2 regions of the Paenibacillus sp. JT22N1 genome follow, and region 1 is predicted to be linked to the other one. Evidence: predicted binding sites of a transcription regulator. Region 1 holds the regulator's gene; the other holds the start of a gene.

Region 1 (16,228 bases):
ATGTGACAGGTAACGAGCTTCAACTGCTCCAGCGGGCGGCCTAGGAAGGCTGCGGCACGCTCGCTCACGTAGTTGTGCGAGGTGCCGTGGAAGCCATAACGGCGCACCTTGTGCTTCCGGTACAGGGCCATCGGTACCGGATATAGGTAGGCGTGCGCCGGCATCGACTGATGGAAGGCGGTGTCGAAGACGACGGCCTGCGGTACGCCCGGCATGTTCGCCTCCACCGCTGAGATGCCGAGCATATGCGCCGGATTGTGAAGCGGCGCCAAATCGAAGAGCCGCTTGATCTCCTTCTTCACCTCGTCATTAACGAGGACGGAGTTCTTGAAGGATTCGCCGCCGTGAACGACTCGGTGACCGACGGCGTCGATTTCAGACGTGGACGCCAGAACGCCGTGTTCAGGGTGCACCAGCAACTCAAGCACTTTGCGAATAGCTGTTGTATGCTCTAGAATCTCCCTAACTTCATGAACTTCTGCTTTCCCCGTCGGTTCATGTGTCAATATTGCCGTTTCCATCCCGATTCGCTCTACCTTGCCTTTGGCGAGAACGGCTTCATTTTCCATTTGGAAGAGTTGGTATTTAAGCGAAGAACTCCCTGCATTTATAACGAGAATATTCACAAACGATCACCATCCTTGTCATAACGGAAAAAGCCTTCTCCTGTTTTGACTCCTAGATGCCCCGCTCGAACCATTTGTTTCAATAGGAAGGACGGACGGTACTTCATGTCCCCATAATCGCGGAACATGCCTTCAAGTGCTGCATGTACCGAATCTAACCCGAATCGGTCACACATTTCCAGAGGACCATATTTGAAATCATAACCGATCCGCATGGCATTATCGATATCCTCAGCCGAAGCTACTCCTTCGGACAGCGTGTGCAGCGCTTCATTGATCAATGTGCAAATAAGCCTTGTTGTAATGAAGCCAGGCGACTCCGTGACCTTAATACTTTTCTTTAAAATAAGCTCGTCCACAAAACGGCGGGTTTGTTCGAAGGTTTCGTCCGACGTTTTCATCGCTCGGATAATTTCGACGAGATCAATTTTCGCCACGGGATGCAAAAAATGAAGTCCAATCACACGTTCGGGTTTCGTGGTAACCGCCGCAATCTCAGTCACGCTAAGGGTGGATGTATTCGTTGCTAAAATAATGGCTGGCGAACAAATTTGATTCAGTTGAAAAAATACATGCTTTTTAGCATTCAAATCTTCCGAAATCGTCTCTATAACCATATCGCAAGCAGCCATATCTTGTAGTGAATCAGCTTTTCTGATTTTGGCTAAAATCAGCTTTTTTTCCACTTCTGTCAATGACCACCGTTCTATTTGCTTATCTAAGCTGACCGTAATCTGTTCCATGGCTCGATCGAGCTTATCTGTTGTTTTTTCAACGAGTAATACGTCCAAACCACGGGCAGCGAGCATTTCTGCAATCCCCTGTCCCATCGTTCCCCCACCGATTACACCTATTGTTTTGAATACCATGCCACGTTTCTCCTTCTCCCACGCTGCGTTCTTAACCAACAACCCTACCTCATCTCGAAAACCCAATCATATCATACAATTTTTGTTCCCCAATTTCATTAGTATACACAAAACATTCGCCAGATTATCTCAGCTTTGACACAATTCCAGCACATCACAAACACATTATCGATATAACTTTGTACCAAGCAGCTCCCATCAAGGGGAATCCCAAGTTATCCACAACTAGTTATTGAGCATAATTACAATACGAAAAAAACCGCCGGCCACAAGGCCAACGGTCAACTTATGCACTCTTTGAAACAGAATCATCAAACAATTTTCGGAATGTGTCACCAGAAAGAACTTCTTCCTTCATCAAAATTTCAAAGGAATGTTCGAACACACTACGCTGCTGTTCTAACAGCTCCTTGGTGCGAATCATGAGGGCATCAAGGATGCTCGTATTCTCTTTCATGAGCTGATCCTTCGTCACCATATCGCGGTCAATGATACCGAGGGAAGTAAGTCCGGAATCCATCATATTACGAACCATGGAAAGTGACTGCTCGAAATCGTTACGCGAACCTGTACTGCGTCCACCATAGAAGATTTCTTCAGCCGCGGCGCCGCCGAGAGCGATCATGATCTGCTGCTCAATATAATCCTTGGTGTATAAATAATGATCTTTAGGCGGATTATGACGCACATATCCCAGCGCTTTCCCCCGCGGACTAACGGTAACCTGAGAAACAGAGCCAGGGCGAACAATTTCAGCAACAATCGCGTGACCTAATTCGTGATAAGCGACCCGCTCTTTTTCCTCTTGCGCCGTTTCCTTATCCGTTCTTTCCCCCATCATCACTTTATCAATCGCGGAAGCTAGATGGTGCTGTTCGATAGCCAGTTTATCTTCTCGCATGGCATAAATGGCGGCCTCATTCAGAACGCCCTCTAGCTGTGCACCAGAGAAACCAAAGGTTTGATCAGCGATCATATCCAAAGAAACGCCTTGAGCCAGCGGTTTATTTTTTACATGAATATCGAGAATGGACAGACGCCCTTTCTTATCCGGTAAGTCCACTTCAATATGACGGTCAAAACGGCCAGGACGCAATAAAGCACTATCGAGAATTTCTTTGCGGTTCGTTGCTGCAATGATCAAAATACGGGGAGCATCATTCGTATGAATACCATCCATTTCAGTTAATAGCTGGTTCAGCGTCTGATCGTACTCACGATGTTGACCGCCATCCCGTTTACCGCCGATAACATCAATCTCATCAATAAAAATAATCGCATTGTCTTTGCCTTCTTTAACAGCACGTGTTCTAGCTTCTTTAAAAAGGTCACGTACACGACTTGCACCGACACCGACGTACATTTCAACAAATTCACTACCTGAAGCAGCCATATAAACAGAATTCGTATAATGCGCGGCCGCTTTAGCCATTAACGTTTTCCCTGTTCCAGGAGGGCCAGTAAGCAGAATCCCTTTGAGTGGACGAATACCTAATTTCTTAATTTCTTCATGCTTGATCAGAAAATCAAGAGCTTCCATCAATTCTTTCTTAGCCCGATCCTGTCCGCCAATCTCATCAAACGTTAAATACGAAGGCGTCCGATTTTTGCTTTTACGATCTCCACCACCAGCAGATATCCCAGCACCGCCGCGGCTTTTAATCATATAAAACAAGGAAACACCCAATACACTAACAAACAGGATAGGTATCACATTTACACCTAGATAAGCTAAAAAGATCAGTAGAACCGGTATAAATCCAATCCCAATTTCTTTATAAATTTTACTCATTCGGCCACACTCCTATCTGGGAAGTTCTAGGTAGCATGATGAATTTGGTGGCATCACCATCTGTCAAACGAATATATACATAGGTTTGATCCATTTCACTATCTACTTTCATAGTTGGAACACCCTCAGCATATTTCTGCAGCGTTGTTGGAATGTCTGCATAATGCTTTGTCTCCATTGCTTGTGCTACCTCAAATAATGCTTTAGACCACCACTGATCCAGTTTCTCAGACGGGTTACTTTTCACATTTATATTCACAGAACGCTTACCGATAATGGATGCACCTTCTTTATGAATACGTTCGACTACATTTCTTAAATTGGCATCTGGGTTTAGACTAACTTCTATGTCAACTTGGTTATTGTCCAGTTTCATCGTTGAGCTCGTTACACCGGGAACCTTGCTAATGATATCAGATAATGGATTCTCCATAGCTAAACTTGTATAAGCGAACCAACCACCGAATAAAACTCCAGCAGATATAACAACACTCATGACGACAGGTAAGAGACGCAGCTTCATCAGTCAACGTCCCCCTTTCTATACGTATTTTATTGCCTCAATTGCTATACGATGAGTATATCACGCGATACACACATTAGCCTTATGAAATGAGTGGAAACAACAAAACTCAGCCTAATGCAGGCTGAGCCGGTACGTATCCATATAGAGTCCATCCTTGAATTTGTAATAATCATAGAAATAGCGTGTACCGCTGTTTTCATTCTTTTTATAGAAAACTTCCCAGACATAGTCATTACCAAGCTTACCTGGCAGCACACGTTCTATTTCAATCTCTGGAGCTTTTTTAAGCACGGTTTCTCGGACTTGCGCTTCGGTGAACGATTCAGCAGTCATCTCAGCGTGTATCCCTTTGTCTGAAACCCAAACGATAACGCCTTGCCCCAGCTTGTCTTCACCATAAACGATTTGAAGTGGTTCATCGCCATAGAAGAAATCCACCTTGGTTGCTTTCGTCATAATACTTTTCTCATAAGCTGTTTCTACCGCTTTGCGCTTATCATCCCAGTGCTCATTCTGAACATTTAAATAAAAGCGGCTAAGCACTACACCAAGTGTCAAAATAATAAATACACCGAATGCTATGATCCTTGTTCGCTTCGCATTCATGAACGCCGCTCACCTCCCCAGACGAACTTACAAGGAATCACTTAGCCAATGAGCTTATTAAAGCATTGTTCAAACTCACGCTTAATTTTTTCTTCATCAAGTGTTAAACATTCACCCTTGCGGACAATCCAATTTCCGTCTACACACACATCAACTACATCTTTTGCACATGCAGAGTAAACAATATGGGACACGAAGTCCGTCTTCGGAAGGAAATGAGGTTGGTCGATATCCAGTGCGATGAAGTCTGCCTTCATGCCAGCCTGCAGTAGGCCTACATTGTCTAACCATACTGATTCTGCACCCATCTTTGTTCCCATTAGAAGCGCTTCTGCCGCAGGCACAGCTAGAGGATCGCCAGAAACACCTTTGTGAATCAGCGCGGCGAGTCTCATTTCTTCGAACATATCCAAGTTATTATTGGAGGCTGCTCCATCCGTTCCAAGCGAAACCTTCACGCCTGCACGAAGAAGTTCAGGAACTCGGGCAACACCACTAGCAAGCTTTAGATTGCTTCCTGGGTTGTGGGAAATACGAACATCATACTTCTTAAGGATACTGATTTCTTCATCTGTGAGATGAACACCATGCGCGATGAGCGTCGGTCTGCTGAACACGCCATGCTTTTCTAAATGTGCAACGGGTCTCAAACCGTATTGATCAACATTCCCTTGAACTTCACGGCTTGTCTCCGACATGTGGGTATGAATGGGCAGGTTTAAATCATGAGCCACTTGAACAATCCGTTCTATATAATCTGGTGGACATGTATAGGGTGCATGTGGAGACATCATGGTCGTGATTCTTCCATTCGCACCGCCATGCCAGTTTTTTGCGAACTCGGTGGCTTCCTTCAATTTAGCATCTTGTACGTCCGGTGGACAAAGACCAATAATACCTCGGGTCAAAACACCGCGCATACCTGACTCTTCAACGGACTTAGCAACTTCGTTCATATGGTCATACATATCTACAAAAGTCGTCGTACCGCCTTTAATCATTTCTAGAATAGATAACTGCGTCCCCCATTTCACATCTTGGGCGCTGAATTTGGCTTCCATCGGCCACATTTTCTCTTCTAACCAAATTTGGAGAGCAAGATCGTCACCGTATCCGCGTAAAAGCGACATCGCTGCGTGACCATGCGTATTCACAAGACCAGGCATATAAAGCTTGTTCGTGCCGTCAATGACTTCGTCATAATTTTCTCGAGGTTCAGGTATTTCCTCACCGATGTATGTAATCTGGCTGCCCTCTATAACCATACAGCCTTTTATAGACGATTTCGCTTCATTATTTGAGATAAAAAAACCGTTCATAATTAATGTTTTTTTCATACTAAAAATCCCTCTCTATGCTCATTCTATTAATGACATTGCTTTTTAAACTTTACATCTTCGGGCTTGTAAAATCAAGGAAGCCAAGTGATGTTAAGAAATTGTAAAATGTCACTGAATTTTCGTTGCTTTCGATGCAATTGTTATGATACTTTTAACTTTGTGAGTTTTTTCTACCATTTGGTCTGTTTATCTTATATATTCGATCAAAAATTAGTACATATAGTAAAATATAGGAGGATTATATGACAACGTTATTCACGAAAAAGAACGAAGTCGATTTCTTGCAACTTCTCATCCGTGCTGCAGAAAACGCATTGCAAACTGCTCAACTATTTCGCACAGCCATGATGGGTGATAAACCGCCTATTGAGTATGTAAAAGCGATTAACGATTTAGAGCATGCAGGCGATTCCATTACTCACGAAATTTTTAAAGGTTTAAACAAAGTATTTATTACACCGATTGATCGTGAAGATATTATGGTTCTAGCCTCCAAAGTGGATGATGTAACAGATGGTATTGAAGCTACAATTGCTCGTTTCGACTATCTTTCTGTATCCCATACAGATTCTTATATGAAAGAGTTTTCTGCTGTCATTGTAGACTCTTGCCAGCATATGCTGGATGCGTTCAAGCTTCTGGCGAAGAAAAAATACATGCAAATTCCTGAGCATACGGTTGCTATTAATTCCCTCGAGAATGACGGAGACCGTTTGATGCGCGAAGGGATTCGCCAAATTTTCATCACACGTAAAGACCTGTACGAAGATTTTAAATTAAAAGAAATCTATGAGCGTTTGGAAGAAACAACGGATGCTTGTGAAGATGTAGCCAATATCCTTGATAGCGTTGTACTTCGTTATTCATAAGGCACATTCGTGTCCATGTTTACGAAGAAAGTTTTCCAAATGGAAAACTCTTAGGAGGAAATCATGTTAACTTATTTAATCGTTATCGTTGTGCTTGCCTTACTTTTTGATTTCATTAATGGATTTCACGATACGGCTAATGCGATTGCAACTTCCATCTCCACTCGTGCATTAAGTCCCCGTGTAGCCATCGCCATGGCCGCCACACTCAACTTTGTCGGAGCCATGGTTTCCTCTAAGGTTGCCAAAACCGTTGGAGGAAGCATAGCGAACCCAGCCAAAATTGAAAATGGCGTTGAAATCGTCATTGCTGCTTTACTTGCGGCTATCATTTGGAACTTGTTGACCTGGTATCTGGCGATTCCCTCATCTTCTTCGCATACACTCCTTGGTTCGCTAGCTGGAGCTGTTATCGCTGGTGCTGGGGTCCATTCGGTGAATTGGAATGGTTTTACTCAAATTATTATCATTTTAGTACTATCGCCCATTATTGCTTTCGCCCTAGGTTACCTAATTATGATTTTGATCAAGTACATCGTTATATGGTCTGGAAATACATCTAGATCGAAGCTAAATCGCATATTCCGTACCTTGCAAATTTTATCCGCGGGATTACTTTCATACTCCCATGGTGGGAACGATGCACAAAAAGCAATGGGGATTATCGTATTTGGTTTGGTCGCAGCCGGTGTTCAAACAGACCTGGAAGTACCTCTCTGGGTGAAAATTGCTGCCGCATTGGCCATGGGACTAGGAACATCCATCGGTGGATGGCGAATTATTAAAACCGTTTCCGGTAAGATTGTTAAAATCGAGCCGATCAATGGTTTTGCCTCGGACTTAACGTCATCACTCGTTATTCAGTTCTCTACTCATTTGGGTAAACCATTATCAACGACTCATGTTATTTCTTCCGCGATTATCGGGACAGGCAGTGTCATGCGCTTCCATGAAGTTCAATGGGGCACGGTTGGACGCATGTTGATCACTTGGGTTATTACGATTCCAATCAGCATCGCGCTCGCATTCTCGATCTACTTCGTTTTATTCAGATTCATTTTCTAAAAATAAAGGCACGCCCCAGGTAATCGGGTCGTGCCTTTTTCTAATCCAAATAATAAGCTAAACTTTGCAATTCTGTTGTAAAATCCGCATGATGCACACGCACTTCGGGAGGAACCTTAATAATAACGGGAGCAAAATTCAATATGGCTTCGATCCCGCATTCTACGAATTGATTGGCTACATTTTGAGCTTCATTCGCAGGAACCGTAATGATGCCGATGCGAACGCCTAATTCAGATAAAACACTCTTCATCTCATGCATCGGTTGAACAATAAGATTGTTGATCGATTCCCCAGCTTTGCTTGGCATTGCATCAAAAACTGCGACAATTTTCATATCATTGCGTAAGTAAGTATTATAATTGCATAAAGCGCGGCCTAGGTTACCCGCTCCAACAAGAGCAACTTGAATATGGCGATCCAACTTCAAGATCTGTCTAATCTTCTCAATTAGATAAGCAATGTCGTAACCGATTCCCTTTTTGCCGAATTCCCCGAAATAAGCCAAATCCTTGCGAATCTGTGCCGGATTCAGATCGAGTTTTTGACCCAAATCCTGCGAAGATACCGTCGATACATTTTTCATTGCAAGTTCATTCAGAAAGCGTAAATAAATGGGCAGCCTCCGAACGACGGCTTCCGATATTTTTTGTGTTTTCAACTCTACGCCTCCCCCATCCACTCTTCAATCCTAGGTAACATTTGCTCGGTCGTCATATGCTCTATCTTCGGACCAGGCAATGAATAAAGGAAGTGCTTGCCATAATACGTATCAATGACACGAGTATCGTAGATGATAACGATGCCTTTATCGGATGCACGTCTGACAAGTCGGCCAAAGCCCTGCTTAAATCGAATGACAGCCTGCGGTACAGAAAATTTCATAAATGGATTCTCATTGCGTTTCTTAATATTTTCACATTTCGCCTCGACAAGAGGATGATTTGGCGGTTGAAACGGCAATCGTATAATAGCAAGACAGCTTAGCGCATCTCCTGGAATATCGACACCCTCCCAGAACGAGCTGGTGCCCAGTAGGACGCACATTTTGTTATCTTGGAACATCCGGGTCAGTTTACTCCGATTGCCGCTGTCAACCCCCTGTCCGAGCACTGTAATTCCATGTGGCTTCAAGAGATCCTTCATGCCGGCATAAATTTGCTTTAGCATACGATTCGAAGTGCACAAAATCAACATACGTCCTTTGGTAATTCGCGCAACATCACTAAGCGACTCAATAAGTGCGTTAATAAAAACAGGATCTCCGGCACCTTTGATCGTCGGGAAGTTCCGAGGAATCACGACGAGAGCTTGCTCTCTATAATTAAATGGAGATGGCAATTGAACGGTTTTTAGCTTGCCCGATTCTTCATCCTCAGGAATGACTAATCCTAATTGATCCGCTGAATATTGAAAAGACTTATTAACAGACAAAGTCGCGGAGGTCAGAATAATACTGTCTTTGGTCTCAAAGAAATGCTGCTGAAGCAGCCCACTTACATCGGTAGGCACCGATACAAGCTGCAGCGACTTCGATTTCGCATAGGTACCCGCTTCCATCCAATACACATAACCCTCATCGGCCATTTTCATAAAAAAGTGCAGGGCATCTCGATGGTTGTACAGTTCTTTTACCGTGCCATTCAAATCGGTGACTAAACCTTGGACCCCAAAAACTTCCTGCATGTCCTTCACTTCATTTAACAATTTATCAAGCGTGCGGAGTAAATCATTCGCATTCAAATAAATATTGTCTTCCATGATCAGAAGCTCTCGCCACTCGGGTGGAAGCGTTTCGGGCTTCATCCGCAGTACGTATTGTGAGTTTTCCGATTGCGAAGGATCGCTCCTAGAAGATAACAGTTCATAGAGCGCTTCGCTGAGCCGATCCCAATCCTCTTTGATTTGCACGATTTTGGGAAAGAGCCCGTCAATGGTTTGACTCCAAGCGGCAGCGCGTTCCGGCTGCTCATCCGATTTCTGCAATCGAAACCGCAGCATCGGTAATTGGCCGCTGCGATTATCTTTATATAGCCATAGCAACGAATGATAAAATGCGGAAGAATGCAGCTCAATACCAAGATGCTTACTGGCCACTTCTTCGAAGTGATGAGCCTCATCAATGACAAGGTGCTTGTAAGACGGTAGAAGGCGGTTCTCAGCCTTCATATCCGTGAAGAGGAGGGAATGGTTCGTGATGATCACATCGGCCGTATTGGCGTCATTCCGAGCGCGATGATAGAAGCATTTCTTGTACCAAGGGCACATGCGATTCAAACAAGAATCGGTGTCACTTGCAACCGAATACCAGAATTGCGCACCCTTATTTCCAAAATGCAGCTCCTCTTCATCCCCATGCTCCGTCTCACTCAGCCATACAACCATTTGCGCTGCCGTGATCGGATCTTCCTTGCCATTCTCGTAATCACGTGTTGTTAGCTTTGTCTCGAATTTACGCAAGCATAAGTAATGACTTCTGCCTTTGAGTACAGCAGCTTTGAAAGGGATAGGGAAAATCTCCTTCAAGAGAGGAATGTCCCGCTCACGGAGTTGTTCTTGCAAGTTAATCGTATGCGTAGAAACAATCACTTTCTTCTCATACTTGATGCCATAATAAATAGATGGTATTAAATACCCTAGTGACTTCCCTGTTCCGGTCCCCGCTTCAATCATCAAATGCTGATCATGCTCGAGTGACTTTTCAACTTCCCGGATCATCTGCTCTTGGGATTCACGGTCTTCAAAGATCTCGAATTTTTCCCGTAAGGCTGTTTTCAAACCTTGATGGAACTCTGTAAAAGAAGAACCTAAACCATCCGCATCGGAGTCTTTGCGCGTATCTTCCTCATCGCCCCAATCCGTGACACCCAGCGTAAATTGCCTGAAATATCGATTCGTATCCAAATCCACACTGGTGATAGACTCTTTGTAGATGCATATTTCATCAAGGAACCAGCCTAAATCGCTGTTGCCGTTTTCGAAAATATGCTGCAAGCGTTGAATCGTTAGAAGTGGCAACCCCAGCAAGCGTTCCAAACAAATAATCCATATGGCTGCCGTTACTTCCGCATCACTATCCGCCTGGTGTGGCCTTTCATGATCAATACCAAATAAACCGGCTACCATGCTGAGTTGAAGACTCGAAATCGATGGAAATAGGATGCGCAGCAAATCCATCGTATCCAGCACACGTCCTGTGAATGGCGGGTATCCTGTTTTCGTCAGTCCTTTTTGTAAAAAGGATAAATCAAAAGCCGCATGGTGCGCCACAAGTACACTATCAAACAACAGCGGGAACATTTCCGCCATGACTTGGTCAAGTGGGGGAGCATCCGCAACCATGTCTTCCGTAATCCCTGTAAGTGTTGTAATCGAAGAAGGTATACTTATCCCTGGTTTGACCAGAGAAGTATACCTGTGAGTAATTTGAAATTGATCTATAATGACGAGTCCAACCTGAATAATTTCATCCGCAGGCTGACTTCCTGTCGTTTCAAAATCCAAAACTGCAAATTTCATGACGTGTATCTTCAATCCTTTCGTCCTGCACTTCTCCTAGCATACCAAATCTTATTAGGAAAAGGGAATACCCAGTTAGCCGCTTCCGTTTTAGGATTCGTCCAAATTGATCAGCGGCTCCATGCAAGAAGGATCAGTGTGATACGCTTTTTGAAAATATTCAAAGGCTTTTTCCATATTTTGATTTTGCACTTGTATGCAGCCCATTGCGTTGTAGGAAATGGCCTTCATCTTGGTATTGTCGGTCAAGGGCAGAAGGAACTTGAAGTGTTGATACGCTTCTCCAAACTCCCCTTTGCGCAAATGACCCATCGCTAAATATACCCTAGCTAGCAAGAAATCCGGCTGCCTTTGAATCAGCACTTGGAATTCTTTGATCGCTTGATCGTACATATAAAGCTTGTAATATCCCTGGCCCCGCATGAATTCATCCGTCTGCTTTCCCGACACATCTAGATCCATCAGCTCATCATGAAGGGTTTGGGTACTCATCGGTACGGCCCCATAAAACTTTCCCAACTTCTCCTCAAAAAGCAGCCACGCTTCGATGAACTCATCGCTCATCGTTTTCAACACCTGCAATTGTTCGTCGAGCTCCGCCTTTTTTTCCACGTCACTATTCGGATATTCTTTTTGGATTTCTTCCAAAACCTCGTTCATTGTGGAAAATAAATGCTTAAACATTTGGCATCCCACCTTTGCTTCGAAAGCTTATCCTCATTCTTTGTAAACAGAGCCGATTTCATGCATGGAAGTGATCCCTCTTAAAGGATGGTGGAATGCTCTTCTTCTTTGAGAAGCTGCGCAACTTTATTATTATCACCCATAATGGCAATCGTTGGTTGATGCTTCTTGGCTTCTTCTTCGGTCATCATCGCATAAGAAATAATAATAACCGTATCACCGGTCTGAACTAACCTAGCTGCAGCCCCATTTAAACAAATCACACCTGTGCCGCGCGGCCCTGGAATAATATAAGTTTCGAGACGTGCACCATTATTGTTGTTCACGATTTGCACTTTCTCATTCGGCAACATACCAACCAAATCGATCAAATCTTCATCAATCGTAATGCTTCCGATATAATTCAAATTCGCTTCCGTAACGGTTGCCCGGTGGATCTTAGCTTTCATCATTGTTCGAAACATGGAGGTCACTTCCCTACTTGTAAAATTAAATTATCGATCAAACGCGTTTTGCCGAATTTAACAGCCAAAGCAATGATAATAGAATTGGTATGATGGCTATTTTCAAAAGGTTCTAACGTCGGATAAGCTAGTACCTCTACATAATCAATAATGGCTAAAGGTGAAGAAGCAATATATTGGCTCACCAAGCCTTCAAGCTCCTGCGGTGTGAAAGTTGTATGTGATTCCACAAATGCCTTTGCTTTCTGTAAGGATTGAGACAAAACTAAAGCTTCCTTACGCTCTTCCACAGAAAGATACACATTGCGTGAGCTCATAGCGAGCCCGTCTGATTCACGCAAAATAGGACATGGAACAATCTCGATGCCGAGATTGAGATCTTGCACCATTTGCTCAATGACAGCAACCTGCTGGGCATCCTTCAGGCCAAAAAAGGCTTGATCAGGCTGAACAATATGAAACAACTTGCTAACGACAGTGGCGACCCCATCAAAGTGTCCAGGGCGTGATGCTCCGCAAAGTCTGGAGGTAAGACCTGTCACACTGACAGTAGTGCGCGTCGGTGACGGATACATTTCGCTTACTGATGGCATAAACACTACGTCAACGCCCGCGGCTTCGGCTAATTGCAGGTCCCGCTCCGTATTGCGCGGGTATCGCTCGAAATCCTCACCTGGACCAAACTGAAGCGGATTAACAAATATACTTAGCACGACAAGTCCACTTTGAGCACGTGCTTTGCGTAGCAAACTAGCATGGCCTTCGTGTAAATAGCCCATAGTGGGTACAAACCCAACAGATTGGTCGTTCTTGCGTCGATAGTCCCTTATGCGAGAACGCAAATCAGCAATTGAATGAATCACTTCCATTGTCTGGATCGCTTCCATGCTTCTCACTTCTCCTTATCGCCGTATAAGTATTCAACAACATCGTTGTCCATATGAAACGTATGCTCTGGCGCAGGGAATGCCCGTGCTTTCACTTCTTTCACATATTCCCCAATACCTGCACGAATAGTTTCCCCTATATTCGCGTATGCTTTTACGAACTTTCTGGCAGCACTGTCAGAACCATACTGGAGAAGATCATGATAAACAAGTACCTGGCCATCGCAATGAATCCCAGAACCGATTCCAATCGTAGGAATCGATAGCTGCTTCGTTATCCATTCAGCCAGTTCATCAGTCACCAGCTCTAAGACCACTGCGAAAGCTCCCGCTTCCTCAAGAGCTTTCGCATCACTGAGCAGTTTCTCTGCTTGTTCGGAGCTGCGTCCTTGTACACGGAATCCACCAAGTTGATGTACGGATTGTGGCGTTAAACCCAAATGTCCGACCACTGGCACACCCGCCTCCGTGATCGCTTTGACGGTTGCCGCAATCTCAACTCCGCCTTCCAACTTAACCGCCTTTGCTCCACCCTCTTGCATTAATCGGGCAACACCACGAAATGTTGAGTCCAAGCTTCCATGGTAAGTCAAGAAAGGCATATCCGCTACAATGAACGTATTTGAAGCTCCACGCACCGCAGCTCGCGTTTGGTAAACCATATCATCCAGTGTGACAGGCAGGGTTGAATCGTAGCCTAGTACTACATTCCCCAGAGAATCTCCTACAAGGATGACATCAATGCCAGCCTCTTCCGCCAAGCGGGCTGAGGGATAATCATAAGCAGTTACCATTGTAATGGGAACGCCATCTTGCTTCATTTTTCTCATCTTAGCTGTCGTAAGCGGCTTACGTTGTTCCATTGTTATCCCAACTTCCTCATATAAAATAAAAAACCTTTTAGCTAAGAGCTAAAAGGATCGCATGCAGAAAGAATCCAATGATCCCTCTGTCTCGGTCCCATAAGGCTCAGAGCAGAATCCAACATCTTGTTTCAAGTCCTATTCCTTTGTAAACAAACTACAATCGTCAAGCTGCAAGTGCAGTTCCTTTAAGGATACCGCCTTGTCTTGCTATTATACCAAATGTTGCTTCCATTTGATACCTTTACTTCAGTTCAATATCTCCGGAATAGATCTTTATTTTCTCTCCAGCTTGCGTTATTACCGTTAATGCACCTGAATCATCCAACGAATCAGCGATGCCTTCAATGACTCCTGAAGGTGTATATGTACGGATTGGACGCTTTAAAGTTACACTGAGAGCCTCCCATAGCAAACGGATTGGGGCGAAGCCTTTCTCCATATAAAGCGCATAGAGATCTTCAAACTCTAAAAGAAAAGCTTGTACCAAACTTTCTCTTGGGATGTCAGCGCCCGATTCAATCGCAAGTGAGGTCGCAATATTCCGAAGTTCCTCGGGATAATCTTCCCTTTTCAAATTTACACTGATGCCAATCCCTGCAACCACATACTTGAGCCGTTCATCTTCCCCACTGCTTTCAAGTAAGATACCACTTACCTTCTTGCCTTTAATAAGAAGATCATTAGGCCACTTAATCCCGATGTCTACCTGGCACACCTTCTGGATGGAGCGACACAGTGCTACCGCACTAAGCAGTGTTAATTGAGGCATGAAATAAACCGGAATGCGCGGCTTTAACACAAGACTCATCCAGATCCCTTTACCGGCCGGAGAATGCCACGCGCGCCCCATTCGCCCTCTTCCAGCTGTCTGTGCCTCTGCCAGCACAATCGTGCCTTCAGGAGCACCTGATGCAATGAGAGCGTGTGCTATCGTCTGTGTAGACTCGACTTCCCCGTAAACATGGATTTTCTGGCCAAGAACCTTGGTTTTCAATCCGCTCAACAATTCGTTCACTTGCCATGAATTAGGCTTGCTCAGCAATCGGTACCCTTTCCGAGGCGCAGCTTCAAATTCATAGCCTGCCGATCGAAGCTCTTCAATATGCTTCCAAATCGCGGTGCGGCTAACGTTAAGTCGGCGGCTGATTTCCTCGCCGGAAACGTAAGCTTCCGGGAACTCTTGGAACAGCTCTAATATACGTTTGTTCATACGAATTCACTCACGATCTATCGGGAATTTATTTGGATGTCAATTCATCTGGTAATACTGCAGTTGTTGTAGTTCGTGCAACATTTTGGAGGTAAATCAGTGTTATTCTATAATCTGTTGTACAATGTACAACAATTTGGTGCTATATAGGCCATTTCGCAACTAATGGGCTCGAAATGTTGTACAAACTGCAACTTCAAGTTGCGAAATAGCCTTTTGCGTGTAAATTGTTGTAGAAAATGCAACATTGGTATCCACTATAGCTATCAAAAGTAGAAAAGAAACCCTGACTTGTTGTACAAAATACAACATCGCTCGAGTGGACGGATACTTAATTCATCATTCAAATTATAAAAAAACCGCGCTGCGCTGCTACTTCGCAGCACGCGCGGCAAGTAAAAGTGATTCTCGCTCGTTCGGGATTTCACCGAGCGCGGTTCGTTCAAGCAGCTGCTGCAGCAGTATGCCCATCCATGGGCCCGGCTGCCGGCCAAGCTCCTCCGCCAAATCCGTGCCGGATATGGCGAGTTCCTTCAGGCTGAAGCAGGGAACCTCCTTCAGCCAAGCATCCCCGCGACGCAGCAGCTCCGGCGCGGTGGTCTGCAGGAAGCGCGCGAGCTCGCCGCGCTGCTCAAGGCTTTGCGGCAGCACGCTCAGCAGCCGCAGTAAAGCGCGGGCAGCGGCTTCGCCGCGGCGCACCGCGCCAAGCTTCCAGACCCGCTCCAGCGGAGCCGGGTCCTGCACTAACGCTAACGCGGCGTCCTGCGAAGCGCCGCTCGTAAGCTGCGCGGCCACAGCCTCGCGCAGGGTCAGCACCGCCACGACCGCTTCGCAATCGGCGCGGGAGAAGGTCAGCTCCTGGAGCGCCGTGCGGACTGTGTCCGCCGGCATCTCCAGAAGCATCA
Region 2 (16,228 bases), on a different contig from region 1:
GCTAATTGGTTTCAGAAAGCGAAAACAGTAACGCTGCCTTTGCTAACTCCTGTTATTTTCTACAATCTGGTGATGGGAACAATCGGTGCATTTCAACAGTTCACTCTCCCGTACACAATGACCAAAGGGCAAGGAACTCCGGCAAATTCCATGACATTTTATGTCATGTATTTATACGAGAACGGATTTAGATATTTCAAAATGGGCTATGCTTCGGCCATGGCATGGATCTTATTTGTTATTGTTATGGCCTTAACTGCGTTGATTTTCATATCGTCGAAACGTTGGGTTCACTATCAAGGGAAATAAAGGAGGCAATAAAGGAATGAATCCTCTAACTATTAAAAAAATTAACCGAACGTTAGCTCATTTATGCCTAATTATTGCTTCATTCTTTTTCATTATCCCGTTTATTTGGCTGGTCTCAACGTCCTTGAAACCGCTCACACAAATCTTTACATTTCCCCCAGAGTGGATCCCACATCCATTTCAGTGGAGTAACTATTCCCGTGCGGTAGAGTACATCCCTTTCTGGACATATTTAAAAAATACGGCGATTATTACTATAGTTAGTACGCTTGGTGTGATCATATCCTGTCCGTTGGTCGCATATAGTTTTGCCAAGTTGGAGTGGCGCGGTCGCGGCGTGTTGTTCTTCGTTACCCTTGCTGTTATGATGATTCCCGGTCAAGTCACCATGATTCCCCTTTTTCTTTTGTTTACTAAATTAGGTTGGGTTGGAACAGCTCTTCCGCTCATTGTTCCCCAATTTTTTGGAGTACCGTTTTACATCTTCTTATTAAGGCAGTTTTTTCTTGGGCTGCCCGATGCCCTGCGCGAAGCAGCACGCATAGACGGCGCTAGTGAGTTCCGCATTTATCTACAAATCATGTTCCCGTTAGCCAAGTCCGCCGTTTTAGCTGTGGCACTGTTTCAATTTATGGGAAGTTGGACAGATTTCATTGGTCCCTTGCTCTATTTAACCAATGAACCTACCTATACGGTCTCACTCGGATTGCAGCAATTCCAAAGTCAAAAAGGTTCTGAATGGGGCCTATTAATGGCCGTATCCACCTTGATGACATTACCCGTTATTATCCTGTTCTTTTTTCTCCAGAAAACGTTTATTAGCGGAATTACCTTTAGCGGTATAAAAGGTTGAAAAGAGAAAGTTTATGTGAATAAATTAGAACAGCTATGGCTTCGCCTTTTTAAAAGGCGAAGCCATTAGCCATTTAAGGGTCTATGTCTTTTTCCTCTAGCTGTTTGCGTTGTTTCCCATGCATAACTATGGAGAAAATATGGATACTATGGTTAAAGGTGATATGTATGGAATTACCGAATTCCGTTGATCTTTTCGAAGAATCATTGAAAAGCCTGCTCCATAATTGTTCGGATCTTATCGTCAAACATGCTAACGATGACCTTAATCTCATTTATTTCGGTAATTTAGTTGACTCTAATCTCGTTAACCATCAACTGCTCAGTTCCCTACAGCAAACCCGGCTAGAACCATTCTCGATGGAGGGACTTGCTGAATTAATCCCTATTGGCCAGACCGACCTTACTTGTGAAATGGAGCAAGTCATTATCTTGCTGCTGCGCGGTTGGACAGTGGTATATAAAGTTGGACAAACAGACGCCATACTGGTCAATACATCTATGCAACCAAGACGATCTCCGTCCATAGCTGAAATCGAAACGAATGTGATCGGGCCTCAGATCGGGTTCACCGAATCGTTGGAAACGAATCTGGGTATCGTTCGCGCAATTATTGCTCATGAAAACCTGTGTAATGAATCATTTGAAATTGGTGAAATAACGAGAACTCAGGTGCAATTGCTATACTTGAAAGATGTCGCTGAAGAGCAGACCGTCAATACGCTGCGTCAGCGGATTTCGGAACTGGAAGTAGACGGTGTCATCGGGAGCACCCTTCTGGTCCAGCTTATTGAAGACAATTCTATGTCTATTTTTCCTCAAATGATCGTAACCGAACGACCCGATCGTGTCAGTTTTAGCTTATTGGAGGGTAAAGTTGTTCTGCTTGTCAATGGCAGCAATTTTGCAATTGTAGGACCAAGCACATTCCTTGATTTTTTCAAATCACCGGAAGATCATTACCTGCATTGGAATATAGCGATGTTCATTAGAGGATTGAGGTTCTTGGCCATCTTCATCTCGATCCTTTTGACCCCTGCGTATGTTGCAGCATTAACGTTTCATTATGAGATCATTCCTCCTAGTCTGCTTGTTCCGCTATCCCAGTCGCGTTCCAAAGTGCCGTTTCCGCCTTTATTTGAATCGTTATTTCTAGAAATTACGATTGAACTTCTACGTGAAGCCGGGGCTAGACTACCAACCAAGGTTGGGCAAACGATGGGTATCGTGGGAGGTATTGTTATCGGACAAGCGGCGGTTCAGGCCGGATTTACGAGCAACATCTTAATTATGATTGTCGCCTTGGCTGCTCTGTCTTCGTTTACAACACCCATATACTTAATGGGCATTAGTATCCGATTTGTCCGCTTTCCGATGATTATAGCTGCTGGAATTTGGGGTGGGATCGGTATTGTTTTCACGATTTGTTTATTACTCATACATCTCTTACGTCAAACGAGTCTTGGACATCCGTATATGCATCCGATCTTTCCTCCGCGATGGAGGGACATGGTAGATACGGTCATTCGACTGCCTTTTCCACTTCTCTCCGCTCGTTCTACCTTTACACGCACGCCGAATAAGCAAAGGTTCAATAAGAATAAAGCGAAGCAGAAGAAAGACATCGACGAGTAGACGGGTGATGACAAAAATGGAGATTTCGGATAAACCGAGGAAAGGTTTAATGTTTCAAGCGTTCCTACTTATTTTTGTAATCAGTAAAGCCCAATTGGGTGTGGGCGTGCTCGGATTCCAGCGAGTCATTTTTAAATCAGCGGGTCATGATGCTTGGATTTCGGTCATTGTGTCCGGTTTAGCCGCACATCTTTCCGTTTGGTTGATGATTCGCACGCTAGCGCATTATGATTCTGCGGACTTGTTCGGTATTCATTATGCACTATTCGGAAAATGGGTAGGGCGGATTCTTAGCCTCTTGTTTATGACCTATTTCGCATTCTACGTCTTGACGATCTCCCGCACGTATATTGAAACTGTTCAGTCCTGGATATTTCCCGATTTCCCAACATGGCTCCTAATGCTGCTTTTCATTACGCTAATTGCATATGGTCTGACTGGCGGAATTCGAGTGATTATTGGAATGTGCATGTTTGGTTTTGTTTGTTGGATCATGACCACGCTACTTTTTTATGCGGCGATCAAGCATGCCCAGTGGAGTTTTTTGCTTCCGGTCATGGAAGCCACGCCTTCCCAGTTGTTACAAGGAGCGAGTAAAATGCCGCTGACGCTTGCTGGGTTTGAGGTTATTTACTTTCTGTATCCGTTCATTCGAGATCAACAAAACGCTAATCGTTACGCTCAAGTAGGTGTTCTTCTTAGCAACCTGTTTTATTTGTTCATCATGGTCATTTCTATCGTTTATTATAGTCAAAATCAGATGCCAAAAACGATTTGGGCCACTTTTAGTTTTTTGAAAATCATCCGATTTCCGTTTCTGGAACGATTCGAATACATTGCGATTCCGATCTGGATGCTTATCCTAGTATGCAATTTAATGTTATTTACATGGGTCATCCTACGTGGAATGAAGCGTGTTTTTCAGCTAAATCAAAAGCGGACGTTAGCCGTATTCTGTGTCATCCTTTTCGCATGCTCCTTTTTGTTCCAAAAACATGGACAAATATATAAGATGAACTCTATCTTGAACTCCGTGTCTACCTATGTGATCTTTCTTTATCCACCCCTTCTTTTTCTGTTGGTGAAATCTGTACATGCATATAAAAAAAGAACCGTTCAACGCTAGGATTACTCTCGGGGAGTGAAATGCGTGAGAAGACCGCTATGTCTATCTCTATTGCTCGGCACAGTCGTTTTGTTCTCGGGATGTGTCAAACCATTCATATTAGAGAATTTGGCGCTTGGCATTATTATCGGATACGACTCTCTTGAGAAAGAACGCATACTTACAACATCGGTCTTGCAAAAAATCGATCCGAGCGCCAGAGAAAAGACGCAGGTCGTAGCCAGTACGGCATATACCAGTAAAGGTTCGCGCATTTCTTCGAATCGAGAGCTTAGCAAATATTTGGTTGGAGGACAAGTGCGGGTCGTCATGTACGGCAAAAAGCTTGCCTCCAAAGGGATCATCGATCTAGTTGATACCTTGTCCCGTGACCCAGCGCTCGGAGATATGATCTACCTTTGCGTAAGTGATGGAGAAGCTTCACACATTTTAACGCATCGCTATCGGGAAATATCGAATATTGGCATGTATCTCTATGAAAACTTAAGACAAAATTCGGAGAGAGAAGAACTTCCTTCTCCAACACTCCAAGATTTTCTTCGTGATTATTACAGTGAAGGCAAAGATCCAGTGATTCCATTACTGAAACGAAAGGGCAATGAAGTTTATATCAAAGGACTAGCTTTGTTTCATGATGACCGTATGGTTCATGAAGCTTCGCCGCGGCAAGGATTTCTGCTTAAAGTACTACTCAATACGAAGAAGGAGGGAAACTTCGAACTCGTAGCAGACACCGAACCTTTAGCGAAGTACATGAAGCATCCAGATAAAGAAGTTAAAATTGTGTTCGCCACTGCGAAAAGCAGCAGTAAAATTAAGCTTCTTGACACGAAAGTACCAGAATTTATAGTGTCGGTGTCGATACACGGGGATCTTCAAGAAATTTCGGCTCCTTATTCCTTAGATAAGCCCGGGGCTGTATCCGCATTAGAGAAAGAAATTGGAAAAAAACTGAAGGAGGAAATAGAAACATTCATCGCGAGTTTGCAATCGAATGAATCTGATACTGTCGGGTTCGGTGAGGTTTATCGGAGTAAAATAAGAGACTCAAAGCTAACCAAAGCAAAGTGGCACCCCATGTTCAGAGAAGCAAAAATCAACGTTAGCGTAAATTTCACATTGAGACATACCGGTGCTATTGAATGAAGGATCAGAAAGCAAAAGCTGCCATTGGCTTAGTCCAAGGCAGCTTTATTGCTATGTCAGTAGATAAGAAAGTATAAGTTTTATACTTTTGCTGCGCATCTACCTTGACAAACGTGCTCGTCCCAGAAGGACGACGGAGTCGTTTATCCTTGGTCCACCAGTGTTTCCCCGTGTTTCAATAGCTGAAGACGACTTGAGTCGAGCTCCCTTCGCTGCCAATCGGCCAACAACCGGTCAAGTGCTTCCTGCGGCGTATCATCGGCTAGCCGGAAAGCGCCATAATGCATCGGGATGAACGTCGCGGCTCCAACATCGAGGAACGCCTGAATCGCCTCCTCCGGTGTAACGTGCTGCATCCCCATAAACCACTCCGGCTCGTAAGCGCCGATTGGCATAAGCGCATAGCGAATACCTGGAAATCTCGCTCCGATGTCGCGGAAGCCCTGGAAATATCCGCTGTCGCCGGCAAAATAAATCGCATCGTTGTTTTCCTCGCCATCCACTAATAACTCTGCTGATCGATTGATCACCCAGCCTCCCCAAAGCGACTTGTTCGTATCCGTCAGCGTTCGCCGAGTCCAATGCTGCGCTGGAACGAAATGAAACTCCAGCGGCCCGACCGTCGTCTTCCCCCACCAGGGCAGCTCGTGGACCGTACTCATTCCTAGCCGCCTCATCTTCAAGCCAAGTCCTTCAGGCACTAGTGCGACAGGCGAGCCTTTCAGCTTGCGCAATGATCCGACGTGCAGGTGATCATAATGCGAATGAGAGAGCAAGACGATATCAACCGGAGGTATTTCATCAAGTGTAAGTCCTGGCGCCTCTAGTCTGCGTGCAAAGCCCATCCGGTTCGCCCAAACCGGGTCCGTAACGATCGTCAAGCCCGCCATCTGCAACAGGAAAGTCGAATGTCCTATCCAAGTGATCGTTGTTTCGCTGTGGTTATTCATAAGCAGCTCTTGCTGCTTATGTTCTGCTTGGCCTATGCGTAAGCTGAGATCTTTAACTTTCCCCTTTCGTTCTTGCTGCCATCGGCGAATTTCCTTCCATGTTTTCACCTTCGCGGCTGGATCCGCATTGCTATAACGTTTGCGTGCCATAAATCGCTACTCCCCTCAGCAAGCCCCTATAAGTCCTTTAAAATATTATCTCCGTATCTATTAAGATGTAGAATCTTATTGCTTTTGTCAATGTCCGTGAGGTGTGATCTATTTCACATACCGGAATGTTTTTTTGAAATATAATGAAGCCAGAAAAGAAAAAAAGGAGATGGTTCAAATGATGAAGTGGTTAAGGGGAAATCGTTACGCGGCCATGATGTTGACGATTATTCGTTTGTATGTTGGTTGGGAGTGGATGACAGCGGGATGGCATAAAATCGCCGGAGCAAAGCCATTTGACGCAACGGGTTATCTGAAAGGCGCAATTGCGAAACCAGTCCTTGAATCGGGAACTACGGATATGGTTTACGCGAATTACGTTGCTTTCTTGAAAAGCTTTGCCCTCCCCAATGTGGGCATCTTCAATACGATAGTTCCTTGGGGGGAATTGTTAGTTGGTTTGGGTCTGATTCTTGGCGCACTGACGACTACAGCCATATTCTTTGGATTATTAATGAACTTTATGTATATGTTCGCTGGAACGGTTAGCAGCAATCCATGGTTAGTACTTCTTGGATTCTTTATCATCGCCGCAGGCGCTAACGCAGGCAAGTTCGGCGTTGACCATCTGATCCTTCCGTATCTTCACAAATGGTTTGATAAACTAGTCGATAGACTTCATTTGAAGCCAAAATATAAATAAATGAGAACATTGGAGCGGGTAATTTACAAAGGATGTTCATATATGCGAAAAGAACCTACTCTTTGACTCAGTCCGCTGAAGAAGAGTAGGTGTTTTTTTCTCACTACAAAACGGGATAGAGGGAGTGTGATGGTGATGCTTACGGGCGTCATTTTGGCTGGTGGAGCGAACCGTCGAATGAATGGGGAACTGAAAGCATTACTTCCTTTTGGTGGACAGCCACTCATTGTTCGCCAAGTGGATCGGATGAAGATATTGTGTGATGAAATCATTGTTGTAACCAACGATCCTAAGTCGTATCTTCCTATCTTGGACCGTTCGGTACGGATCATTACGGATTTTCACACCGGCAATGGACCGCTTGGGGGCATGCATGCGGGATTGTCGCTAGCTAAGCATTCATCTGTATGGGTTGTTGGATGTGATATGCCTTTTATTTCGTACAAAGCTGCCGAACTTTTGTGGAACAGAAAGCGGGAAGGTATTGAGGCTGTAATTCCTTTTGTATCAGGTAAATTAGTTCCCCTGCATGGGATTTATGATCGAGAATGCAAGACAAAGATTCTTCCACTGCTCAATAAAGGTGAAACTCGGTTTTCTGCTTTACTGGAACATATTTTCTGGAGTGAGTTAGGGGATGACTATTTGCAGATGAATGGCGTCGATTTGAAATTCATCGCGAGTATCAAGACCATGGACGATTATCTAGCTTTCCAACACGCCGTGAAGACGGGGATGTAAGGAATTGTATCCTTTCTTAGATACGGAATGTGACATAAATCATAGTGGCCCCGGGAGAATGCTCCTAGAATGAGGATAGCTAGATTTTAAGTTGGAGGTGGGTCTGATATGAGTATTAGAAAATTAAGCAATGAGCAGCCCGAACAAATGAGAATAAACAAGGCAGATCAAGAACCAGTATTGAAAGGCACATTTGCCTCGGTCATGCTGCTTGGAGCTTTTCTGGCCATAACCTGGGTAGCTGTATTTCTATTATTTCTGTACAGACAGTAGTTCATTTCACGATTAGAAAAGGGTGGTTTAAGCCATGCATATTCATAAACTTGAGAAAATTTGGCTAGCAATTGGCATCAGCATGCTGATCGTGTTCCTTGGCGTATTGGGTGTTTCCGCGTTTGCCATGGGGGTAAAACCGCCAAGTGAGCATCATCATCGGATTGATCCTGCGAAAGTAACAGAGACAGCTCCTTTTGACAAACTAGGATTGTATAAGACCGGAGAAAAAGAATACGAAGCAGTGATGACCGCTTTTACATTCGGATATGCCCCAGACAAGATGGAAGTTCCTGTTGGTGCAACGATTAAGTTTGTAGTAACGAGCCAGGATGTCGTTCACGGCTTCGAAATTCCAGGAACGAACGTAAATATGATGATTGTTCCAGGCGAAATCAGCCAAGTTACGCATACGTTTACTAAACCTGGCGAGTACCTTATCTTGTGCAACGAATATTGCGGTGGAGCGCATGAATATATGAAAACTACGATTATCGTGAAATGACGGGAAGAAGCACAGAAGGGTGGAAGTCTGCATGAAGAAAGGGCAATTGGAATGGTTTGAAAATAAGTTCGATCTCAAAGACGGGAAGCTGGTCGTTGCACACATCATCGTGGCTTTCATTGCACTACTCATCGGAGGGATTGCGGGACTGCTGCAAACGTTAGTAAAGAGCGGGACGGTTAAGCTGCCATACGGCATCGGTTATTATGAACTTCTGACTGCGCATGGCGTTTTGATGGCGATCGTGTTTACGACCTATTTTATTATAGGCTTTCTATACTCTGGCATTTCATACACGTTAGGCGGAAAGCTGCTTCCGATCGTTAACCGAATGGGATGGCTTGGATTTGCTTTAATGACGGTGGGAACAGCGCTCGGGGTAGCGATGGTTTTGACAGGAAAAGCGAGCGTGCTGTATACGTTCTACGCGCCCATGAAAGCTTCTCCTTACTTTTACATTGGATTAGCCCTGTTGGTGGTAGGAAGTTGGATTAGCGGGTGGGGCATCTTCTATCAATTGAAGTATTGGAAAAAGACGCATCAAGGCAAGATCTCTCCTTTGTTTGCTTTTATGGCAGTCATCACGTTCCTTATGTGGCAAATTGCTACCATCGGGGTTGCTGCCGAGGTGCTGATTCAGCTCATTCCATGGTCTTTCGGATGGGTGGAAACGATTAATGTGATGCTCAGCCGTACCCTGTTCTGGTACTTCGGCCATCCGCTCGTGTATTTCTGGTTGATGCCTGCGTATATGTGCTGGTATGTGATTATTCCGAAAATTATCGGAGGCAAAATCTACAGCGACGCGCTCGCCAGATTGTCATTTATCCTGCTTCTGCTATTTTCGATTCCGGTTGGCTTTCATCATCAATTGATGGAGCCTGGCATTAGCTCATTCTGGAAGTACTTGCAGGTTGTCTTGACCTTCATGGTGGTCGTTCCATCACTGATGACCGCATTCTCGTTATTTGCAACTTTTGAGATAAATGGTCGTGCCAAGGGTGCCAAAGGGCTGTTCGGTTGGATAAAAGTCATGCCATGGAAAGATGTACGATTCTTCGCTCCATTCCTGGGTATGTTGATCTTTATTCCAGCTGGCGCAGGTGGATTAATCAATGCCAGTAATCAAATGAACGCAGTGGTTCACAATACGTTATGGGTTACGGGGCATTTTCACTTGACGGTTGCGACGAGTGTAGCGCTCACGTTCTTCGGAATTACGTACTGGCTGCTTCCGGCCGTAACGGGCCGTGTGCTGACTAAGCGCATGAACAAGCTTGGGATTATTCAAACGATCATTTGGTGTGTGGGCATGTTCTTTATGTCAGGTGCGATGCATCTCGTCGGACTATTCGGTGCACCGCGGAGAACGGCATTCACGACTTATGAGGGAAATGCGGATGCAGCAAGTTGGATGCCCTATTATGTATTCATGGCTATTGGCGGCACGGTACTATTCATTGGCGTGTTGTTGATGGTGTACAATGTCTTCGCCCTGCTTCGGGCGCCAAAGGGTGTGACAGAGTATCCAATCGGCGAAGCGATGGAGCAAGCAGAAGCGACTCCGGCCTACTTGGATCGTTGGAGTGTGTGGATCAGCTTATCGGTGGCGTTGATATTGATTGCTTATACGGTACCGTTAATGGATATGATAATGCATCCAGGCGTCGGTTCCAAAGGGTTTATCACTTGGTAAAAGGAAAGATGCACCGGACTTTATGTGAATAAAAGCTGGTGCTTTTTTACAATGAAGTGAGGCTGGAAAGTGGACTATATCGATAGTTCCGGACTTGGCGTACTGGTTGCGCTTCAGAAGAGAGCCCAGCTAAATGGCGGCGGGGTGGTCATTCAGGGTCTACAGGGGGATGTCAAAGTTCTGTTCGAACTGACTCGCTTAACGAACGTTTTTGAGATCCAACCCTAATTTTGTCATATTCACGTGAAAGAAGTCGCTGACCTAGAGGTGATAATCGTACATGAAAGATAAGCTGCGGCTTTATGCACGTGTATTTAAAAAGGTTATGGAATCCATCATGATTACAGATTCTGGAGGCGTTATCCTATCGGTTAATCCAGCGTTTACAACCACAACCGGCTATACGGAGGAGGAAGTGGTGGGTCAAACGCCACGTATTTTGTATTCCGGCAAACAGAAACCTGAGTTCTATATTCATATGTGGGCAACGATTCATGAAACGGGTGGTTGGAAGGGTGAGATATGGAACCGAAAGAAGAATGGGGAGCTGTATCTCGAATGGCTGACGATCAGTGCTGTGAGGGATAAGCAAGGTAAAATATCCAATTATGTAGGCATTTTCATGGACATAACGGAGCGCAAGAAGTCTGAGAAAAAATTGCAGCTGCATGCCAGGGTATTCGAAACCGCGAGTGAAGGGATTATGATTACGGATACAAAAGGAACGATTTTATCGGTCAATCCGGCGTTTTCCGAAACAACTGGCTATACGGATGCTGAGGCTTTAGGTCGAACTCCGCGCATGTTACATTCCGGGGTGCAGGATGCCGAATTTTATATTCAAATGTGGGCATCGATTCATGAAGCTGGCAGCTGGCAGGGCGAAGTCTGGAATAAGCGAAAGAATGGGGAAATCTACCCGGAATGGCTGACGATTAATACCGTTAGAAATGAAAATGGTAGAATCTCCAATTATGTCGGGGTTTTCACGGATATTACAGAGCGTAAGCTAGCGGAAGAGAATTTAAAATATTTGGCTCATTATGATGTATTGACCGGGCTCCCGAATCGATTTCTATTTCATGACCGACTGAGTCATGCGATTGTGCAGGCCAATCGTCAACGCCACTCTGCTTCCCTGATGTTTATTGATCTCGACCATTTTAAGCTGATTAACGATACATTGGGACATGCAGTTGGAGATCAACTGCTGCAGAATGCAAGCAAACGGCTGGAAAGCTGCGTTCGAACCAGCGATACGGTATCACGATTGGGCGGGGATGAATTTACGGTTATTCTACCCCACATTGATGAAACCAAAGATGCATTGCTTGTAGCGCAGAAAATACTGGAGGAGCTAGCCCTTCCTTTCTTGATAGCCGAACAGGAGCTGTTTATAACGGCAAGCATTGGAATCAGCATGTATCCCTTGAATGGTGAAGATAGCGAAACCTTAATCAAACAAGCCGATTCGGCCATGTATCGAGCCAAGGAACAGTCCAACAATTATCAGTTGTACACTTCAAATATGAACGCAACCTTCTACCGGAAAATGAAACTGGAAAACGGGTTACGAAAGGCATTGGAAAAAGATCAATTAAGAATTGTATACCAGCCGCAAATGGACATTCGAACGGGCCGGATCAACGGCATAGAAGCCTTGCTTCGCTGGCAGCACCCCGAGATGGGAATGGTGTCACCGAACGAATTTATCCAGATCGTAGAGGAAAATGGTCAAATTGTCGAAATAGGAGAATGGGTGCTGCGAAATGTTTGTGAGCAGAACAAGGCCTGGCAATCGGCAGGCTATCCTCCATTGAAATGTGCTATCAATCTGTCGCCCCGACAGTTCAAGAATAAGAATTTGATTGAAACGGTCAAGCAGATATTGGAGGAAACGGAGCTAGATCCGAGTTATCTATGCTTCGAAATTACGGAAAGCATCAGCATACACCAAATTGAGTCGGTACTGACGGTTCTGCATGATTTTAAAGAGATCGGGTTGGAGTTAGCCATTGATGATTTTGGCAAGGGACATTCGGCTTTAAGCTATTTGAAAAAGTATCCCATTGATATTTTGAAAATTGATAAATGCTTCGTTCAGGGCATTGAAATGGATCGAGGGAACGCCTCGATTGCCAAGGCCGTGATTGATATGGCCCACGGTTTGGGGCTCCGAGTGATTGCCGAGGGCGTGGAAACGGAAGATCAGTTGGCTTTTCTCAAGGATCTCCATTGTGATTCTATACAAGGATATTGGTTAAGCCGACCGCTGTCTCCCGAAGGGATCGAATCTTTTTTCATAGCCGACCAAGATTGAACCAGAGTAAGATAAAAGCCTTCCTACATGCTTGGGCAGTGCATGTAGGAAGGCTATTTTCATCCAAGGACAGAGGCCGATTTATCTCACTTTAAAGATTTCAATTTGTTTCTTTAAACTGGCGGATTGATCTCTCAATACATCGGAGGAGGCAGCGATTTGCTCCATCACAGCCGTCTGTTCCTGTGTTGAAGCGAATACGCCCTTCGCGCCCAACGATATTTTGGAGGCAATATCAGTGACATCTCGAGCTTCATTTAAGGTGAGTTGGACTTGATCCGATTGGCTTGAGACCATGGATGCAATATGATCCACGAGCTGATCGACCTGATTAGCTTCACCAACAATACTTTGAAGCGCTGAAGCGGTTGTCTCCCCATTCGCGGCTTCTTTATTAACCATTTCGAATTGCTCTGTAATTTTGGAGACGACATTCTTGACCTCGGACTGAATTTGATCAATAAGCTGATTAATGTCATGAACGGCTTGCGAACTTTGCTCGGCGAGTTTCTTCACTTCACCCGCCACCACCGCAAAGCCTTTACCGTGTTCGCCCGCTCTCGCAGCCTCAATGGAAGCATTCAATGCTAATAAATGGGTTTGATTGGCGAATTCACCCACAACGCTCGAAATATCGCTGATTTGCTTCGCATTGCTTTCCAGACGTCGAACGGTATGTATGGATTCTTGATTAGAAGTCGCAAGGCTTTGCATCCCATTAACTAAAGACTGAATCACTCTTGCACTATCCTTAATGGTAATAATCATTTGCGTCGTTAAATGCCGAGCATCATGGGCTTCTTTATTGATGTCATCGGTGGTTCTCATGATTTGTTCGACGGACATGAACATGGCTTCCGAGGATTTCGATTGCTGTTCAGCTCCATGGGATATGTCTTCAATCGTCGTTGTTATCAGTTCCACATGAGCTGCAGCATGTCCAATAGCTGATCTCAATTCATCCACATGCATATCGGTTCCTTGGAAGTTGACTGAAATTCCATCAATGATTTCTCTTAAATTTCCGATCATCATCGAGAAAGAAAGGCTGAGTGCTCTTAATTCATCATCCGATTTACTTGGAGTAATCATAATTTGCAAATTTCCTGCTGAGGCTTCGTTAGCTGCGTCTGTAAGCTGCAGTAGGGGTTTAATGAACCATTTTGCCGCAATCCATCCTAGAAAGCCTGTCCAGAAAATACCCAAAGAAAGGGTGATCCAGATGAACAGCCAATCCGGCATGTAATCTTTAAATAAACCTTGCAGGGTGAAAATAAAAAAGGCACTTGTCCCATAGGTTACGGTGGATACTAACGTGATGCCAAGTACCATTTTCTTGACTATACTCAATTTAAATTTTTTCATCTTCGTCAGTCCCCATTCTGCCTTTTTCTGTGATGATTTCTTCCAATAAGCACTTTCCAAAAATATAGCAGAATCTTGAAAACGTAGATGTGATGTTTCTCACAGCGATAATCAGCAAAGAATTTATACTAGAAATAGAAGCAAACGACGTATGTTGGAGGGATGAAAATGGCACGACTTTCAATAACCTGCATGTTGGGAATAGCCTCTTCCAACCCAGATGAACTTGATTTTGCCACGGATCGTCTGAAGGAAGAGCATAACCAATTAAGACAGCAGCTGAAGGCTCTCGAACATAGCGCTAAGGAAGTGAGCTTGCTGGATAATCCTGCTGAGGGAGTTCAGGTCTTGCAGCAACTAAGGCAGCAAACTGCTGATTTTGTGGAGGCACTGGAGCGCCACGCGGAGTGGGAGGGCCAGGAGTTGTTTCCATTTCTGCTTGATTATTTTCACCGACAATCGGCTCCATCGATAACGCCCTCCTTTTGGGTATTGGAAAAGGATCACCAGCTGGCGATTTCATTTATCCAAACCTTCAATGACACCATCATCGATTTAACGCCAATTGTCATCAAAAAACAGCTGATTGAGGCTGCGGCGCATCTCATACAGGCCTGCTTAATCTTAAACGATCACTTTACGATGGAAGAACAGCTCGTAATTCCTTTAACGGAGAAAGTACTAACGGACCTTGAATCATTCTTTTCCTAGTAATTGGACCCTATCTATCGGGATGCTACATGCGGCAAATCTCTTTGGGGCAGTTTTCGCAGTGGCATACATCGCGGAGATAGGTTAAATCCTTAATCACAATTTGGCCATTTTGAATCTCAAGAGCATCTTCCTTTTTCATATCACTCAACATCCGATTGACGCTTTCCCGAGTAGCTCCAATCATATCGGCCATTTCAGTATGATTGATCTTGTAATTGATCAGCGTATGCTCACCGTTTGGAACGCCATACGAATTACTGAGTCTGATAAGTAACGAACAGAGTGCGCCAGGTTTTCCGTACATCATTAAATCGCGGAACTTCGTTTCGGTCATGCGGTGCATAAGCCCCATCCATTTCATAAACTCGATGGCCAAGTCCCCATGCTGCCAAAGTAATACTTCGAGGTCTTTTCGTTGAATGACCCCAATCTCACAATCTTCTGTTACTTCTGCACTATAGCTTTGTACAGAGTTCTGAAAGGGATCGATCTGACCGAACAAATCACCAGTCTGATGCAGAGATAGGATAAAGCTTTTACCCGTTTCCGACAGCTTGGTGATGCGCACTCCGCCTTTCATTACGTAGTACAATTTATCCGCGACATCACCTTCCCAAAACAGATAATCACCTTTTTTTGCATGCTTCACATACATTATGCTTTGTAATTTATGGAAATTCTCTTCGGAAAAAAAGGCTAGAATACCGTTAACCGCCATCTGTACCAGCTCCTCAACGTTTCTTTGTTATCTCTATCTTAACGGGTTCAGACGGTTTTGTTTATCGGGAGTTCTGCTGATCTTTGGAGGGGAAACTCCCTATTTGGTGTGAGATAAATCACAAGTTCATCCCTAACTTTCCTGATGACTTCTGAGGTAATTTGCATGTGATTTCGCGCAATCTCCTGATAGTGAAATCAGGGTTTTCCCTGACATACAAGATGAGTGAAAACGTCTACAATGTTAATTAAAATAAATCGGCTCTGGTGCATAGAGGAAATGGAGGTGGCCTATATGGCTCATGGGGATGCAACCATCATAGAAGAGTTGGAGCGTTTGCGAAGCCTAACGTCAAGTGATTTTATCGCGCTGGCGCCATTGAATGACAATGCCCAGCGGATACGTTGGAAATATGCTTCAGGCAGCAGGAATGAACGCTATCAGCAAATGGTGATTAAATCGGGTCAAGGATTAGCAGGTTCCGTCCTGCGTCTCGGCCGATGGGTGAAGCTTGATGACTCGCATCCTGACTCTGATCAAGTGCGACGTACTTGTCCTGTCCTACTTGCCGAGCAGCTGCAGTCAGCAGCTGTATTTCCAATTTTGACGGATTCCGATAAACTCTTGATAAAAGGCTTGCTGTTCATCGGAAAAAGAACACAGCCCAGATATGCTCAGGCCGAGCTCCTTGTCGTTCAGGAAGGTCTCCCTACACTGGCTTGGTATCTGAAGGGGAATACAGGGGAAATAGTAAAATGAGTTCCATTACCGGAATTCATTTTATTTGTTATTATTAATATAATATGAGTGATGATAGGTAGTTCTAGCCGATTTATTGGAGGATGGGTATGCTTAAAATTCTGGTGGTTGATGATCATGCCGTAGTCAGGTCCGGATTAATGAGCCTGTTGAATGGAAAGAACAGCATGGAAGTTATCGGAGAGGCTGCCGACGGAAAAGAAGGTATTCAAGCAGCCCAATTGCTTAAGCCGGATGTCGTATTAATGGATTTAAACATGCCCCAT

Evidence for each region. The regulator Rex, encoded in region 1, represses fermentation and respiration genes when NADH is low (regulators of the CRP and FNR family bind a similar motif). The targets are predictions, from matches to a motif close to TTGTGAAATATTTCACAA.
Region 2: a site for Rex is predicted at 13,859-13,876, ahead of AC58UU_RS30305 (hemerythrin domain-containing protein). Genes of this name have one in related genera too.

The regions. Positions count from the first base shown of each region.
Region 1 is NZ_JCAUAW010000006.1:205,439-221,666, forward strand. Features, by position in the region: gene AC58UU_RS13930 (acetate/propionate family kinase) at 1-626, opposite strand, end outside; gene AC58UU_RS13935 (3-hydroxyacyl-CoA dehydrogenase family protein) at 623-1,495, opposite strand; gene AC58UU_RS13940 (AAA family ATPase) at 1,782-3,287, opposite strand; gene AC58UU_RS13945 (hypothetical protein) at 3,280-3,810, opposite strand; gene AC58UU_RS13950 (cell wall elongation regulator TseB-like domain-containing protein) at 3,925-4,419, opposite strand; gene AC58UU_RS13955 (amidohydrolase) at 4,461-5,756, opposite strand; gene AC58UU_RS13960 (DUF47 domain-containing protein) at 6,002-6,628, shown strand; gene AC58UU_RS13965 (inorganic phosphate transporter) at 6,692-7,693, shown strand; gene AC58UU_RS13970 (redox-sensing transcriptional repressor Rex) at 7,734-8,354, opposite strand; gene dinG (ATP-dependent DNA helicase DinG) at 8,357-11,212, opposite strand; gene AC58UU_RS13980 (tetratricopeptide repeat protein) at 11,303-11,896, opposite strand; gene panD (aspartate 1-decarboxylase) at 11,977-12,360, opposite strand; gene panC (pantoate--beta-alanine ligase) at 12,366-13,229, opposite strand; gene panB (3-methyl-2-oxobutanoate hydroxymethyltransferase) at 13,253-14,110, opposite strand; gene AC58UU_RS14000 (biotin--[acetyl-CoA-carboxylase] ligase) at 14,355-15,329, opposite strand; gene AC58UU_RS14005 (CCA tRNA nucleotidyltransferase) at 15,696-16,228, opposite strand, start outside.
Region 2 is NZ_JCAUAW010000019.1:108,572-124,799, reverse strand. Features, by position in the region: gene AC58UU_RS30375 (carbohydrate ABC transporter permease) at 1-309, shown strand, start outside; gene AC58UU_RS30370 (carbohydrate ABC transporter permease) at 326-1,162, shown strand; gene AC58UU_RS30365 (spore germination protein) at 1,330-2,796, shown strand; gene AC58UU_RS30360 (GerAB/ArcD/ProY family transporter) at 2,804-3,922, shown strand; gene AC58UU_RS30355 (Ger(x)C family spore germination protein) at 3,947-5,068, shown strand; gene AC58UU_RS30350 (MBL fold metallo-hydrolase) at 5,212-6,168, opposite strand; gene AC58UU_RS30345 (DoxX family membrane protein) at 6,347-6,871, shown strand; gene mobA (molybdenum cofactor guanylyltransferase) at 7,001-7,612, shown strand; gene AC58UU_RS30335 (cytochrome c oxidase subunit 2A) at 7,721-7,885, shown strand; gene AC58UU_RS30330 (cytochrome c oxidase subunit II) at 7,920-8,390, shown strand; gene AC58UU_RS30325 (b(o/a)3-type cytochrome-c oxidase subunit 1) at 8,422-10,086, shown strand; gene AC58UU_RS30320 (STAS domain-containing protein) at 10,156-10,314, shown strand; gene AC58UU_RS30315 (putative bifunctional diguanylate cyclase/phosphodiesterase) at 10,367-12,406, shown strand; gene AC58UU_RS30310 (methyl-accepting chemotaxis protein) at 12,488-13,771, opposite strand; gene AC58UU_RS30305 (hemerythrin domain-containing protein) at 13,940-14,482, shown strand; gene AC58UU_RS30300 (Crp/Fnr family transcriptional regulator) at 14,508-15,203, opposite strand; gene AC58UU_RS30295 (GAF domain-containing protein) at 15,498-15,962, shown strand; gene AC58UU_RS30290 (response regulator) at 16,052-16,228, shown strand, end outside.